DNA from 3 places in the Streptococcus sp. KHUD_017 genome. Region 1 is predicted to be linked to each of the others. Evidence: predicted binding sites of a transcription regulator. Region 1 holds the regulator's gene; each other region holds the start of a gene.
The links. The regulator NrdR, encoded in region 1, represses ribonucleotide reductase genes. The targets are predictions, from matches to a motif close to ACACNATATATNGTGT.
Positions count from the first base shown of each region.

Region 1 (4,125 bases):
CATCAGGATCTTTTACAATCTGATGGACCAGGTCCTGGTATTGAAAACGGCTGGGATGACCTTTTAGCACATCTCCTACACTTTCCATCTATTCACCTCCATTATCTAATTTCGCTAATAATTCTAGGGTTTGGCGTTCCATTTCTTCCAATTCCTCAGCTGATGACGTGTTTTTATATTCTGGATTACTCCATTTAGGAACATTGGTTTTTGCCTGGCTTGTCTTCGCTGTTTTTGATTCTTGCCCCTTTTGATTTTTTTCTCTAATTCGAAGCACAGCCTCTTCAGCAGTTCTGACTTTGTTATAAGAGTAATCATTGGCCACTTTCATGGCATATTTTTCATTGAGATTGGCCGAATCAACCTTGTTGAAGGTCAAAAGTATAACGACATTGATAACTTCATCAAGCAAGCCTAGGTCTGCCATCTGTTTTAGCAAATCGCGTTCAGATTGGATAATTCCTGCATTTCGGGTTTGTTTGATTCCCGCTAAAAATTCTAGGGCCGTTTTACTTTTAGCTTCTCGGATAATGGTCGCTTCCTTAGGACTAAAATCCGATGAAACAGACTCTTGCGCTAATTTTTCACGCATACGCTTGATAGAAATGACTTGAGAAACTGCTGTTCCTTTTGCTAGCTGATAGGTCTCAAACCAGGTCCATTTTTTCTCATCAGCGATTTTAAATAACTCTAAAACATCTGACTGTTCATCTTGGAAACGGAGATTATCTCTCGCCATGAGCTGACGAAAATGCTCCAAATCAAAATCATTTTTAAAATCAGCTTTTACTGGTGTCTCATCATGACTAGCCAATTCTTCTATCTCTGGAAAGGCCTGACTCAAATGAACCGTCAAAGCTTCTCCGTCTGCAGCCTCTTGACGTAAATCAGAAACTGCTGTATCGCCAATCCTTTTCTCCAACAAAGTACGATACACTGTATGATGCAAGAAGTCAGATTGAGAAAGTGTTGGATGAATAGCAAGTTCATAGCCGTCACCCTTTTGATAGAGGGTAACCAAATTGAAGGCTGTTAAGATTTTAAAAGCCTTTAAGAGTCTGTCCATCCCAAAATTGAGGTGGTTGAGGATAGCTGCAAACAGGTGTTCTTTTTGTCCATCATCCCAAAAAGCTAAGGTATAAAGGTAAAGACTCAGCGCATCCTGACCGATAATCGGGAGGTAGCACTGCACCAAAGTTGTGGGATCTTGCGACACCCGATTATTCTTTAGAAAAGAAAAACGATCATTAGGCTTCATTTATTTTTCCTTTTTCTTCTTTGAAGATTGCGTAATTTGTTTGAGAAGATTTTCGAGCTCGCTCACATCTTTAAAGCTACGATAAACACTAGCAAAACGAACGTAGGTGATTTCGTCTAGTTCAGCCAACTCTTCCATAACAAGAGAACCAATATCTTCACTTTGAATTTCATTATCATTGCGACTGAGGAGTTTTTGCTCGATACGATTGACCACCATACCAATCTCATCACTAGACACCGGACGTTTTTGAGCTGAACGAATAATTCCATTAAAGATTTTATCTCTTGAGAATTGTTCTCGAGTTCCATCTTTTTTGACAACTACCAGTGTTCTCTCTTCAACTCGTTCATAGGTTGTGAAACGATGTTGACACTCTTCGCACTCACGTCTTCTTCTAATCGTATTTCCTTCTTCAGCCTGACGGCTATCGATAACACTTGATTTTGTAGCGCCACATTTTGGACAACGCATGCCTTCCCCTCCTTGTCGTTTTCTTTTCATTATACCATTTTTTAAGCAATTCCCAAAATAATTCTCCTTTTAGCTTGACAAGTTTTTTGTTTAGTTGTATTATTTAAGTGACACAAAAGGAAATTGTTGAAAGGAGACCGTGATGTCCTGGACATTTGATAACAACAAACCCATTTATTTGCAGATAATGGATAAGATCAAACTGCAAATCGTTTCTCATAAACTAGAACCCAACCAACAACTTCCAACTGTCAGAGAACTGGCTAGTGAGGCTGGCGTCAATCCTAATACCATCCAACGTGCCCTATCCGACCTAGAAAGAGAAGGCTTCGTATACACCAAGAGGACTGCAGGGCGTTTTGTCACCGAGGATTTGGACCTAATCCTCCAATCCCGGAAACAACTATCTGAAGAACAACTGCAGCAGTTTGTAACAGGCATGGTAGAATTTGGCTATGAAAAAGAAGAACTACCAACTGTTTTGAGAGATTATATTGAAGGAGTTTAGACTATGACCTTGTTAACGTTTGAAAATGTTTCAAAATTCTATGGAGCAAGCCCTGCTCTTCAAAATGTTTCCCTTGAAATCCCGGCAGGAAAGATTGTGGGTCTCCTTGGCCCAAACGGTTCCGGAAAAACAACCCTGATTAAACTAATCAACGGTTTACTCCAACCAGAGCAAGGGCGTATCCTCATCAATGGCATGGAACCAAGTCCTGCAACTAAGGCTATCGTTTCTTATCTACCTGATACGACCTATCTCAACGAACAGATGAAGGTCAAAGAAGCTCTTACCTTTTTCAAGACCTTCTATAAAGATTTTAATCTGGAACGTGCTCAAGGTCTTCTTCGTGACCTTGGTATCGACGAGAATAGCCGTTTCAAGAAACTCTCAAAAGGGAACAAAGAAAAAGTTCAGTTGATCCTTGTCATGAGTCGTGATGCTCGTTTGTATGTCCTTGACGAACCTATCGGTGGTGTCGATCCCGCAGCTCGTGACTACATCTTGAACACCATCATCAACAATTACTCTCCAACTTCGACTGTCTTGATTTCAACTCACTTGATTTCCGACATCGAACCAATCTTGGATGAGATTATTTTCCTCAAGGACGGAAAAGTCGTCCGTCAAGGAAATGTGGATGATATTCGTTATGAGTCAGGTGAGTCAATCGACCAGCTCTTCCGTCATGAATTCAAAGCCTAGATAAAGGAGATTATTATGTTTTGGAATTTAGTTCGTTATGAATTTAAAAATGTTAACAAGTGGTATTTAGCCCTCTATGGTGCTGTGATCATCCTTTCTGCCCTTATCGGGGTACAGACACAATCCTTAATCAAACTACCTGAAAAAAATCTATCTGTTCTACTTGTTTTTCTATCTACTGTCTTTGGTAGTTTGATGGTTACACTTGTGATTTCAACTATCTTCTTGATTATTAAACGATTCAAAGGAAGTGTCTATGACCGACAAGGCTATCTGACTTTAACCTTGCCAGTTTCTGAACACCATATCATCACAGCCAAACTAATCGGTGCTTTTATCTGGTCGATGTTTAGCACTGCTGTCTTACTCCTATGTATCTATATTATCCTACTGTCAACAAATTATTATGAAGTTCAACTTTCTACTCTTCTATCATTTGTTGGAGAACATTTTACAGGCTTTGGTCTTACTGTCTTATCCTTCCTGCTTAGTACAATTTCAGGGATCCTCTGCATTTACTTGGCCATATCCATCGGACAACTTTTCAATGAATATCGTACTGCACTCGCTGTTGCAGCCTACATTGGTATCCGAATCGTCATTGGAGTTATAGAAGTCTTCTTCAATACCAGTGCTAACTTCTATGTCAATTCACTTGTAGGATTTAATGATAATTTCTATATGGGAGCAAGCGTAAGCATTGTTGAAGAACTCATTTTCATAGCTATCTTTTATCTCGGAACCTACTATATATTAAAGAACAAAGTAAACTTACAATAATGAATGAAGCCCCTAGCAAATAAAGCTAGGGGCTTCTTTTTACACAAGGAAATATAACATTCTTATTTTTTAACTCAATATCAAACCTGCTACTATGGGACTTACAAATACATAGAGAATACCGGTGACACCGATGGCTAGTCCTCCCATAGCACCTGCAACTGGTCCATAGCTAAAAGCTGTTCCAGTCCCAACTGCGTGACCAGTTCCTCCAAGAGCAAGACCAGCAGCTACTGGGTCGTCAATCTTGAGCCATTTTAAAAGTGTTGGTCCAATAACGCTAGTCAAAATGCCAGTTGCTACCACAACTACCAAGGTAATCGTCGCTATCCCTTGTAGCTTATCCGTAATTCCAACTGCCATGGCCGTCGTTACAGACTTTGGGAAAAGCGAAATCGCCAAGAAG
Region 1 is NZ_CM142175.1:297,385-301,509, reverse strand. Features, by position in the region: gene dnaI (primosomal protein DnaI) at 1-88, opposite strand, end outside; gene ACVAMZ_RS01480 (replication initiation and membrane attachment family protein) at 89-1,258, opposite strand; gene nrdR (transcriptional regulator NrdR) at 1,259-1,732, opposite strand; gene ACVAMZ_RS01470 (GntR family transcriptional regulator) at 1,875-2,240, shown strand; gene ACVAMZ_RS01465 (ABC transporter ATP-binding protein) at 2,244-2,939, shown strand; gene ACVAMZ_RS01460 (hypothetical protein) at 2,955-3,719, shown strand; gene ACVAMZ_RS01455 (LrgB family protein) at 3,789-4,125, opposite strand, start outside.

Region 2 (4,125 bases), 380 kb from region 1:
TAAGAGAAAAGGAGAAATGACTATGCTGACAGTAGAAGAAAAAATTTTTTTAGAAGCCTATAAAAAAGCGTCTTATCATCGTTTTTATGAGATTGAATACTTCGCTAATCTCTGTAAAAAGCTGAACAAATGCCCTCAGCAGGCTGACAAGAACTAGACTTTTTGATATACTAGAACAAATTAAAATATAGGAGAGAGCGAATGAACGTATATGGCAGATTAGAAGACGAACCAATCCCAACTTGGACTGGAAATCAAGATAATTCAGGTGGGGGAGAGGTGCGAGAAGAGTTTGAAACACGACAATCTGCTCGCTTACCATTATTCAAAATCCTAATTTGGAGCACTTTAGCGGTACTTGTGTCTGTAGCTCTTCCTTTTGTGCTAGGATTGACTAGTCCAGAGCAGGCTCAAGATTTCTATATTGGATGGGCTATGCATCAGAGTGGGGATATCTACGCAGATTATTTTGGGACTAGTGGCCTCCTCTATTACTTTTTACAGTATTTAACCAAGGGCAGTATTTTGTTTGCCGTCTTTAATTGGTTAGCCTTAGTAGGTGCCGGATTCTTTCTTTTCCGTTCTGCTTTCAATCTGACTGGACAAGATAAGCAATCGCAACAAGTATTGACAGTCTTTTATGTCCTGGCTAGTGCTCTTAGTTTTGGTGGAGGCTATGCAACTATTCTTGCACTCCCATTCTTGTTTTATGCCTTAAGTTTAGTAACATCTTATTTGGCAGAACCAAGCCTTGACAAAGGATTTATCCGTATTGGAGCTAGCTTAGCTCTAGCATTTTTCTTTGCACCTTTGGTCACAACTTTATACGCCTTTGTCTTGTTTTTTGCTGTAACAGCTTTTAATGTTGGTCGCAATAATTTAGCTCATGGTGTTTATCAATTTTTTGCAGCGGGCCTTGGTTTTTCAATCTTCTTTTATCCAATCGGATATTATACAGCTTATAAAGGCAGTTTCGGAAATGCCATTAGTCAAATCCTCTATCCATTAGATAGTTTAAACTTTACGTCTAACTCAGGATTATTCGACAATATCCTCTTCTATGGATTGTTGTCGATAGGTCTCGGAGTATTGACATTGGCATTGACAGGTCTCTTCAAATATAAACCATTGAAGCAATCGGTCTTATCAATCTCTGCTGCAATAGCTGTCATTTTGGTATTAGTTTTAGAAATTTTTTCTACAGATCTTATCAATGGTAGTCGTATGGTTGAGTTCCTTCCTTTCTTGTCGCTTCTTTTGCTGACACGAATTTCAACAGAGAAGCCAGAAGGAGCGAATCGCCGTAGACGATCTAGAGAAGAAACTTCGGTATGGGGAGCTTTTCTAAAAGGAAATGCCTATCTGCCAATTTTAGCTCTGGCTTACCTATTTTTAGCACCTGTAGTATCACGATATTTGCTCCATGCGGAACAATATCAAGAACGTACAAGCATTGAATCTAAGGTCAAAGGGGAAACTCAAGCTACAGATCGTATCTATGTTTGGGACAATCTGACAAGTAGCTATAAAGCTAGCGAACGCTTGTCAGCTAGTCAGTTGCTATCGCCTAGATTGCATACAGGACTTGATGCAAATCGTACTAAACTTGTAAATGATCTACGAGATAATCAACCAAAGATGATTGTGGTGAATACAAAAACAAGCCTATGGACAGAAGTTGAGCAGCTCTTAGCTGAAAATTATCAAGCGGTTCAAAGTAAATTCAAAGATTTTAAACTCTACAAATTAAAATAAAAACTATCAATATCTTGTGTAATTTTAAAAAAAAATTTATTTTTTGACACAAGATATTGATTTTTATTTTTTTAGTGATATAATACTTTTTAGAATCAATATTATATTTAAGAAAAGGGTATGGATATGATTGTATTGGAAGAGAAGGCTGTCCCTGATCCGACTTTATTCGTTGAAAAACGTGACGGCAGACGTGTAATTTTTGATGTAGACAAGATTGACAAAGCGCTTCATAAGGCTGCTGAAAAGGTTATGGATGTAACCCCTTTGGTTGAAAAACGACTTAGTACCCTAGTTGAACGTATCGTTGAAGAAATTCATAGCCGTTTCCCACAAGGTGTAAAAATCTATGAAATCCAAAACATCGTAGAGCACGAATTGTTGGAAGCCAAAGAATACGCTTTGGCCGAGGAGTATATCACCTATCGGACTCAAAGGGATTTTGAGCGCTCAAAAGCGACAGATATCAACTTTAGTATTCATAAACTTCTTGACAAAGATCAGGCAGTTGTCAATGAAAATGCCAATAAAGACAGTGATGTCTTTAACACTCAGCGTGATTTGACGGCAGGGATTGTTGGGAAATCCATCGGACTTCAAATGCTTCCTAAACATGTGGCTAATGCCCACCAAAAAGGGGATATCCACTATCATGATTTGGACTACAGTCCCTATACCCCTATGACCAACTGCTGTTTGATTGATTTCAAGGGCATGTTGGAAAATGGTTTTAAGATTGGGAATGCTGAGGTAGAGAGTCCCAAGTCTATCCAAACTGCGACAGCACAGATTTCACAAATCATCGCAAACGTTGCTTCTAGCCAGTATGGAGGCTGTTCAGCAGACCGTATCGATGAAGTCTTGGCTCCTTATGCAGAGAAGAATTATCAAAAGCACCTCAAGGATGCGGAGGAATGGGTTCTGCCTGACAAGCGCCAAGAATATGCCTGGAAGAAAACCCAAAAAGACATCTACGATGCCATGCAATCTCTAGAGTACGAGATTAATACCCTCTTTACATCAAATGGGCAAACGCCATTTACCTCTCTGGGTTTCGGTCTAGGAACCAGTCGTTTTGAACGTGAAATTCAAAAGGCAATCCTGAACATTCGTATCAAGGGGCTTGGTTCAGAACACCGTACAGCCATCTTCCCTAAACTCATCTTTACTCTTAAAAGAGGTCTTAACTTAGAGGAAGGCTCGCCTAACTACGACATCAAGCAGTTGGCTCTTGAGTGTGCAACTAAGCGCATGTACCCGGATGTCTTGTCTTATGATAAGATTGTCGAGTTGACTGGTTCTTTCAAAGTTCCGATGGGATGCCGTTCATTCCTTCAAGGATGGAAGGATGAAAATGGAGTAGAAGTCAATTCGGGCCGTATGAACCTAGGGGTCGTGACAGTCAATCTTCCTCGTATCGCCCTTGAATCCGAAGGCGACCTGAACAAGTTCTGGGAAATCTTTAACGAGCGCATGAATATCGCGGAAGATGCTTTGGTTTACCGTGTGGACAGAACCAAGGAAGCCACTCCAGCTAATGCACCAATTCTTTATCAATATGGAGCCTTCGGACGTCGTCTTGGAAAAGAAGAAAGTGTTGATCAACTCTTTAAGAATCGTCGTGCAACTATTTCTCTGGGCTATATTGGCTTGTACGAGGTGGCGACAGTCTTCTTTGGTAATCATTGGGAAAATAATCCAGAAGCCAAAGAGTTCACCCTTGATATTATTCGCGATATGAAACGTCGAGTAGAAGAATGGTCTGACCAATATGGTTACCATTTCTCTATCTATTCAACGCCGTCTGAAAGTTTGACAGATCGTTTCTGTCGCTTGGATACGGAGAAATTCGGCTCTATTCCGGATATTACAGATAAAGAATACTACACAAATTCCTTCCATTATGATGTGCGTAAAAATCCAACTCCTTTTGAAAAACTAGATTTTGAAAAGGTTTATCCAGAAGCGGGTGCATCAGGTGGATTCATCCACTACTGTGAGTATCCAGTTCTTCAACAAAATCCAAAGGCTTTGGAAGCTGTATGGGACTATGCTTATGACCGGGTAGGTTATCTCGGAACTAATACTCCGATTGACCGTTGCTACAAGTGTGATTTTGAAGGAGATTTTGAACCGACAGAGAGAGGATTTGCTTGTCCTAACTGTGGGAATAACGATCCTAAAACAGTAGATGTGGTTAAACGGACCTGTGGCTATCTTGGGAACCCACAAGCGCGTCCGATGGTCAATGGACGCCACAAGGAAATTGCTGCGCGTGTCAAACACATGAACGGTTCTACTATCAAAACAGCAGGACATGAAGTAAGAAATTAGAAAGAGATAGCATGGGAAAATATCAATTAGATGATA
Region 2 is NZ_CM142175.1:1,780,276-1,784,400, reverse strand. Features, by position in the region: gene ACVAMZ_RS08995 (hypothetical protein) at 23-157, shown strand; gene ACVAMZ_RS08990 (damage-inducible protein CinA) at 202-1,755, shown strand; gene nrdD (anaerobic ribonucleoside-triphosphate reductase) at 1,882-4,089, shown strand; gene ACVAMZ_RS08980 (hypothetical protein) at 4,101-4,125, shown strand, end outside.
Region 2: the regulator NrdR is predicted to act here: its motif matches at 1,802-1,817, upstream of nrdD (anaerobic ribonucleoside-triphosphate reductase).

Region 3 (4,125 bases), 570 kb from region 1:
TACGAAGTACTGAAGTAGCTGACATTGAGAACTCGTCCAATCCCATTCCGACAAGAAGTGGAACAGCAGTTTGGTCACCAGCCATCTCACCACACATACCAGCCCATTTACCTTCAGCGTGAGCTGCTTTGATAACATTATTAATCAAACGAAGAATCGATGGGTTATATGGTTGGTAAAGGTATGAAACTTGTTCGTTCATACGGTCAGCAGCCATTGTGTATTGGATCAAGTCGTTTGTACCGATTGAGAAGAAATCAACTTCTTTAGCAAATTGGTCTGCAAGCATAGCTGCAGCAGGAATTTCAATCATGATACCAACTTGGATATCATCCGCAACAGCAACACCTTCAGCAACCAATTTTGCTTTTTCTTCTTCAAGAATAGCTTTAGCAGTACGGAACTCTTTCAACAAAGCAACCATTGGGAACATGATACGCAATTTACCGTGAACAGATGCACGAAGCAATGCACGCAATTGTGTACGGAACATTTGGTTACCAGTTTCAGAGATAGAGATACGCAAAGCACGGTAACCCAAGAATGGGTTCATTTCTTTAGGAAGATCGAAGTAAGGAAGTTCTTTATCCCCACCGATATCCATTGTACGAACGACAACAGGTTTACCGTTCATACCTTCAAGAACTGCTTTGTAAGCTTCGTATTGGTCGTCTTCTGTTGGGAAATCTTGAGAATCCATGTACAAGAATTCTGTACGATAAAGACCAACAGCTTCAGCACCATTTTCGTTCACACCTTCAACGTCTTTAGGTGTACCGATATTAGCTGCTAACTCAAAGTGTTTACCATCAGCAGTAACAGTTTTAGCATCTTTCAAAAGAGCCCATTCAGCTTTTTGTTTAGCGTAAGCTTCACCAGCTGCTTTGAATTCTGCAATTTGTTCTTCAGTTGGGTTGATAACAACTTCACCTGAAATACCTGAAACAGCCAAAATGTCACCATCTTTTACAAGTTCAGTGATGTTGTTTGTACCCAATACAGCTGCAATTTCAAGTGTACGAGCCATGATAGCTGAGTGACTTGTACGTCCACCAATGTTTGTTACAAAAGCTTTTACAAAGTTTTTGTCCAATTGAGCAGTATCAGACGGAGTCAAGTCATGTGCAATCACAATCACTTCTTCATTGATTGAAGCTGGGTTTGGCAGTTTCTTGCCAAGAAGATTTGCCAAAACACGTTTGGTAACGTCGCGAATATCCGCTGCACGTTCCTGCATGTATGGGTTGTCTTCCATGCCTTCAAAGATTGTGATAAACATGTCTGTAACTTCTTTCAGACCTGCTTCTGCATTTACTTTCTTAGCACGAATTGTTTCTTTAATCTGACCGATCAATTCAGGGTCAGCAAGAACCATCAAGTGAGCGTCAAATACTTGCGCCGCTTCTTCACCAAGCGTACCTACAGCCTTCTCGCGGATAAGAGAAAGCTCGTTTTGAGAAGCTTCAAGAGCAACATCCAAACGAGCCTCTTCTGCATTTGTATCTTCGACTGTAATAGTCTCGAATGATAAATCCGGTTGAACGAGTAGATATGCTTTAGCAACTGCAACACCATCAGATGCTGCGATTCCTTTAAGCATTTCTGTCATATCCTTATGCCAATCCTTCTTTTTCCATTGTTTCTGAGATAGCAGCGATAGCGTCATCAGCGTCTGCACCTTCAGCAGTGATTGTAACGTCAGCACCTTGACCAACACCAAGGCTCATAACACCCATGATAGATTTAAGGTTAACTGATTTACCTTTGTACTCAAGAGTAATATCTGAAGCAAATTTGCTAGCAGTTTGTACCAACAATGTTGCTGGACGTGCGTGAATACCTGTTTCTGCCACTACGTGGAAATCTTTAGAAGCCATAATTTGACTCTCCTTTAAATGTTTTCTTTTTGAGTTATATCTGATAACCCTTACAATTTGGTATTATATCACCTTCTAGGATTTTTTTCAAGTATTTTATGGGATTTCTTCTTTTTCCTTTCAGATAACTTGCTGAAAATCTTCTATTTTATGTATCAAAATACATCATGTAGTTTTTTGTAATTTTAACATTAAGAAAACGCTGTTATTTATGGGTTTTATTTTTTACAATTACTATATATTGTGTTTGGATAACTCTCATCTGAAAAAAATCTACAATATTTAGTTTTTCTTCGTTGACAAAGATTTTTTTTCTGATATACTTAAGAAGTAATTAAATTTTGAAAGAGGAGTTACAGAATGGTAACCGTTTATTCTAAAAACAATTGTGTTCAATGTAAAATGACCAAACGATTCTTAGATAGTAACAAGATCGCATATCGCGAAATCAATCTTGATGAACAACCTGAATTTATTGAACAAGTTAAAGAGCTAGGCTTCAATGCTGCTCCTATCATTCAAACACCAACTGAAGTTTTCTCTGGTTTCCAACCAGCAAAACTTAAAGAACTTGCTTAAGTATCAGGATTAAAAGCTTCTATGTCAATCTTAGAAGCCTTTCTTTTGTAATGAATTAAAGGAAATTTTATGGGATTAAAACAACTTGAGGATGTAACTTACTTCCGCCTAAATAATGAAATCAACCGTCCTGTTAATGGACAAATCATGCTCCACAAAGATAAAGAAGCCTTGGATGCTTTCTTTAAAGAAAATGTTGTACCAAATTCTATGGTTTTTGATTCTATCACTGATAAAATCGATTACCTTATTAAACAAGACTATATCGAAACAGCGTTTATCAAGAAATATCGTCCAGAATTCTTAGAAGAGCTTTACCAATTTATTAAGGATCAAAACTTCCAATTCAAGTCTTTCATGGCAGCATACAAGTTTTACAATCAATATGCCTTGAAAACTAATGATGGAGAGTACTATCTTGAGAGCATGGAAGACCGTGTCTTCTTTAACGCTCTTTACTTTGCTGATGGTGACGAAGCTATCGCAATTGATATTGCCAATGAAATCATCCACCAGCGTTACCAGCCTGCTACACCTTCTTTCTTGAATGCAGGCCGTGCACGTCGTGGTGAATTGGTATCCTGTTTCTTGATTCAGGTAACAGATGATATGAACTCTATTGGACGTTCTATCAACTCTGCTCTTCAACTTTCACGTATCGGTGGTGGGGTCGGAATTTCCCTCAGCAACCTTCGTGAAGCTGGAGCGCCTATCAAAGGGTATGAAGGTGCTGCTTCTGGTGTCGTACCAGTTATGAAGCTTTTCGAAGACAGCTTCTCTTACTCTAACCAACTTGGTCAACGTCAAGGGGCTGGGGTTGTTTACCTTAACGTCTTCCACCCAGACATTATTGCTTTCCTTTCTACTAAGAAAGAAAATGCTGATGAAAAAGTTCGTGTCAAGACTCTTTCACTTGGTGTTGTGGTACCAGATAAATTCTACGAATTAGCACGTAAGAACGAGGAAATGTACCTCTTCAGTCCTTATTCTGTTGAAAAAGAGTATGGTGTACCTTTTAACTACATCGATATCACAGAAAAATACGATGAATTGGTGGCAAATCCAAACATCCGTAAGACAAAAATTAAGGCCCGTGATTTGGAAACAGAAATTTCTAAATTGCAACAAGAATCTGGCTATCCTTACGTAGTCAATATCGATACTGCTAACCGTGCAAATCCTGTCGATGGTAAGATTATCATGAGTAACTTGTGTTCAGAAATTCTTCAAGTCCAAGAACCAAGTCTTATCAACGATGCGCAAGAATTCCTTCAAATGGGTACTGACGTTTCATGTAACCTTGGTTCAACCAACGTTGTAAATATGATGACATCACCTGACTTTGGACGTTCTATTCGTGCAATGGTTCGCGCTTTGACCTTTGTAACAGATAGCTCTCACATCGTTGCTGTTCCAACTATCGACCACGGAAATAACCAAGCTCATACATTTGGACTTGGTGCTATGGGGCTTCACAGCTATCTTGCTCAGCAATTAATCGAATATGGATCTCCTGAGTCTGTTGAATTTACAAGCATCTACTTTATGCTTTTGAATTACTGGACTTTGGTAGAATCAAACAATATTGCACGTGAACGTGGTATTACCTTCCACAACTTTGAGAAATCAGACTATGCAAATGGTTCTTATTTCGATAAGTACACGTCTG
Region 3 is NZ_CM142175.1:863,788-867,912, reverse strand. Features, by position in the region: gene ptsP (phosphoenolpyruvate--protein phosphotransferase) at 1-1,609, opposite strand, end outside; gene ACVAMZ_RS04260 (phosphocarrier protein HPr) at 1,614-1,877, opposite strand; gene nrdH (glutaredoxin-like protein NrdH) at 2,238-2,456, shown strand; gene nrdE (class 1b ribonucleoside-diphosphate reductase subunit alpha) at 2,526-4,125, shown strand, end outside.
Region 3: the regulator NrdR is predicted to act here: its motif matches at 2,109-2,124, upstream of nrdH (glutaredoxin-like protein NrdH).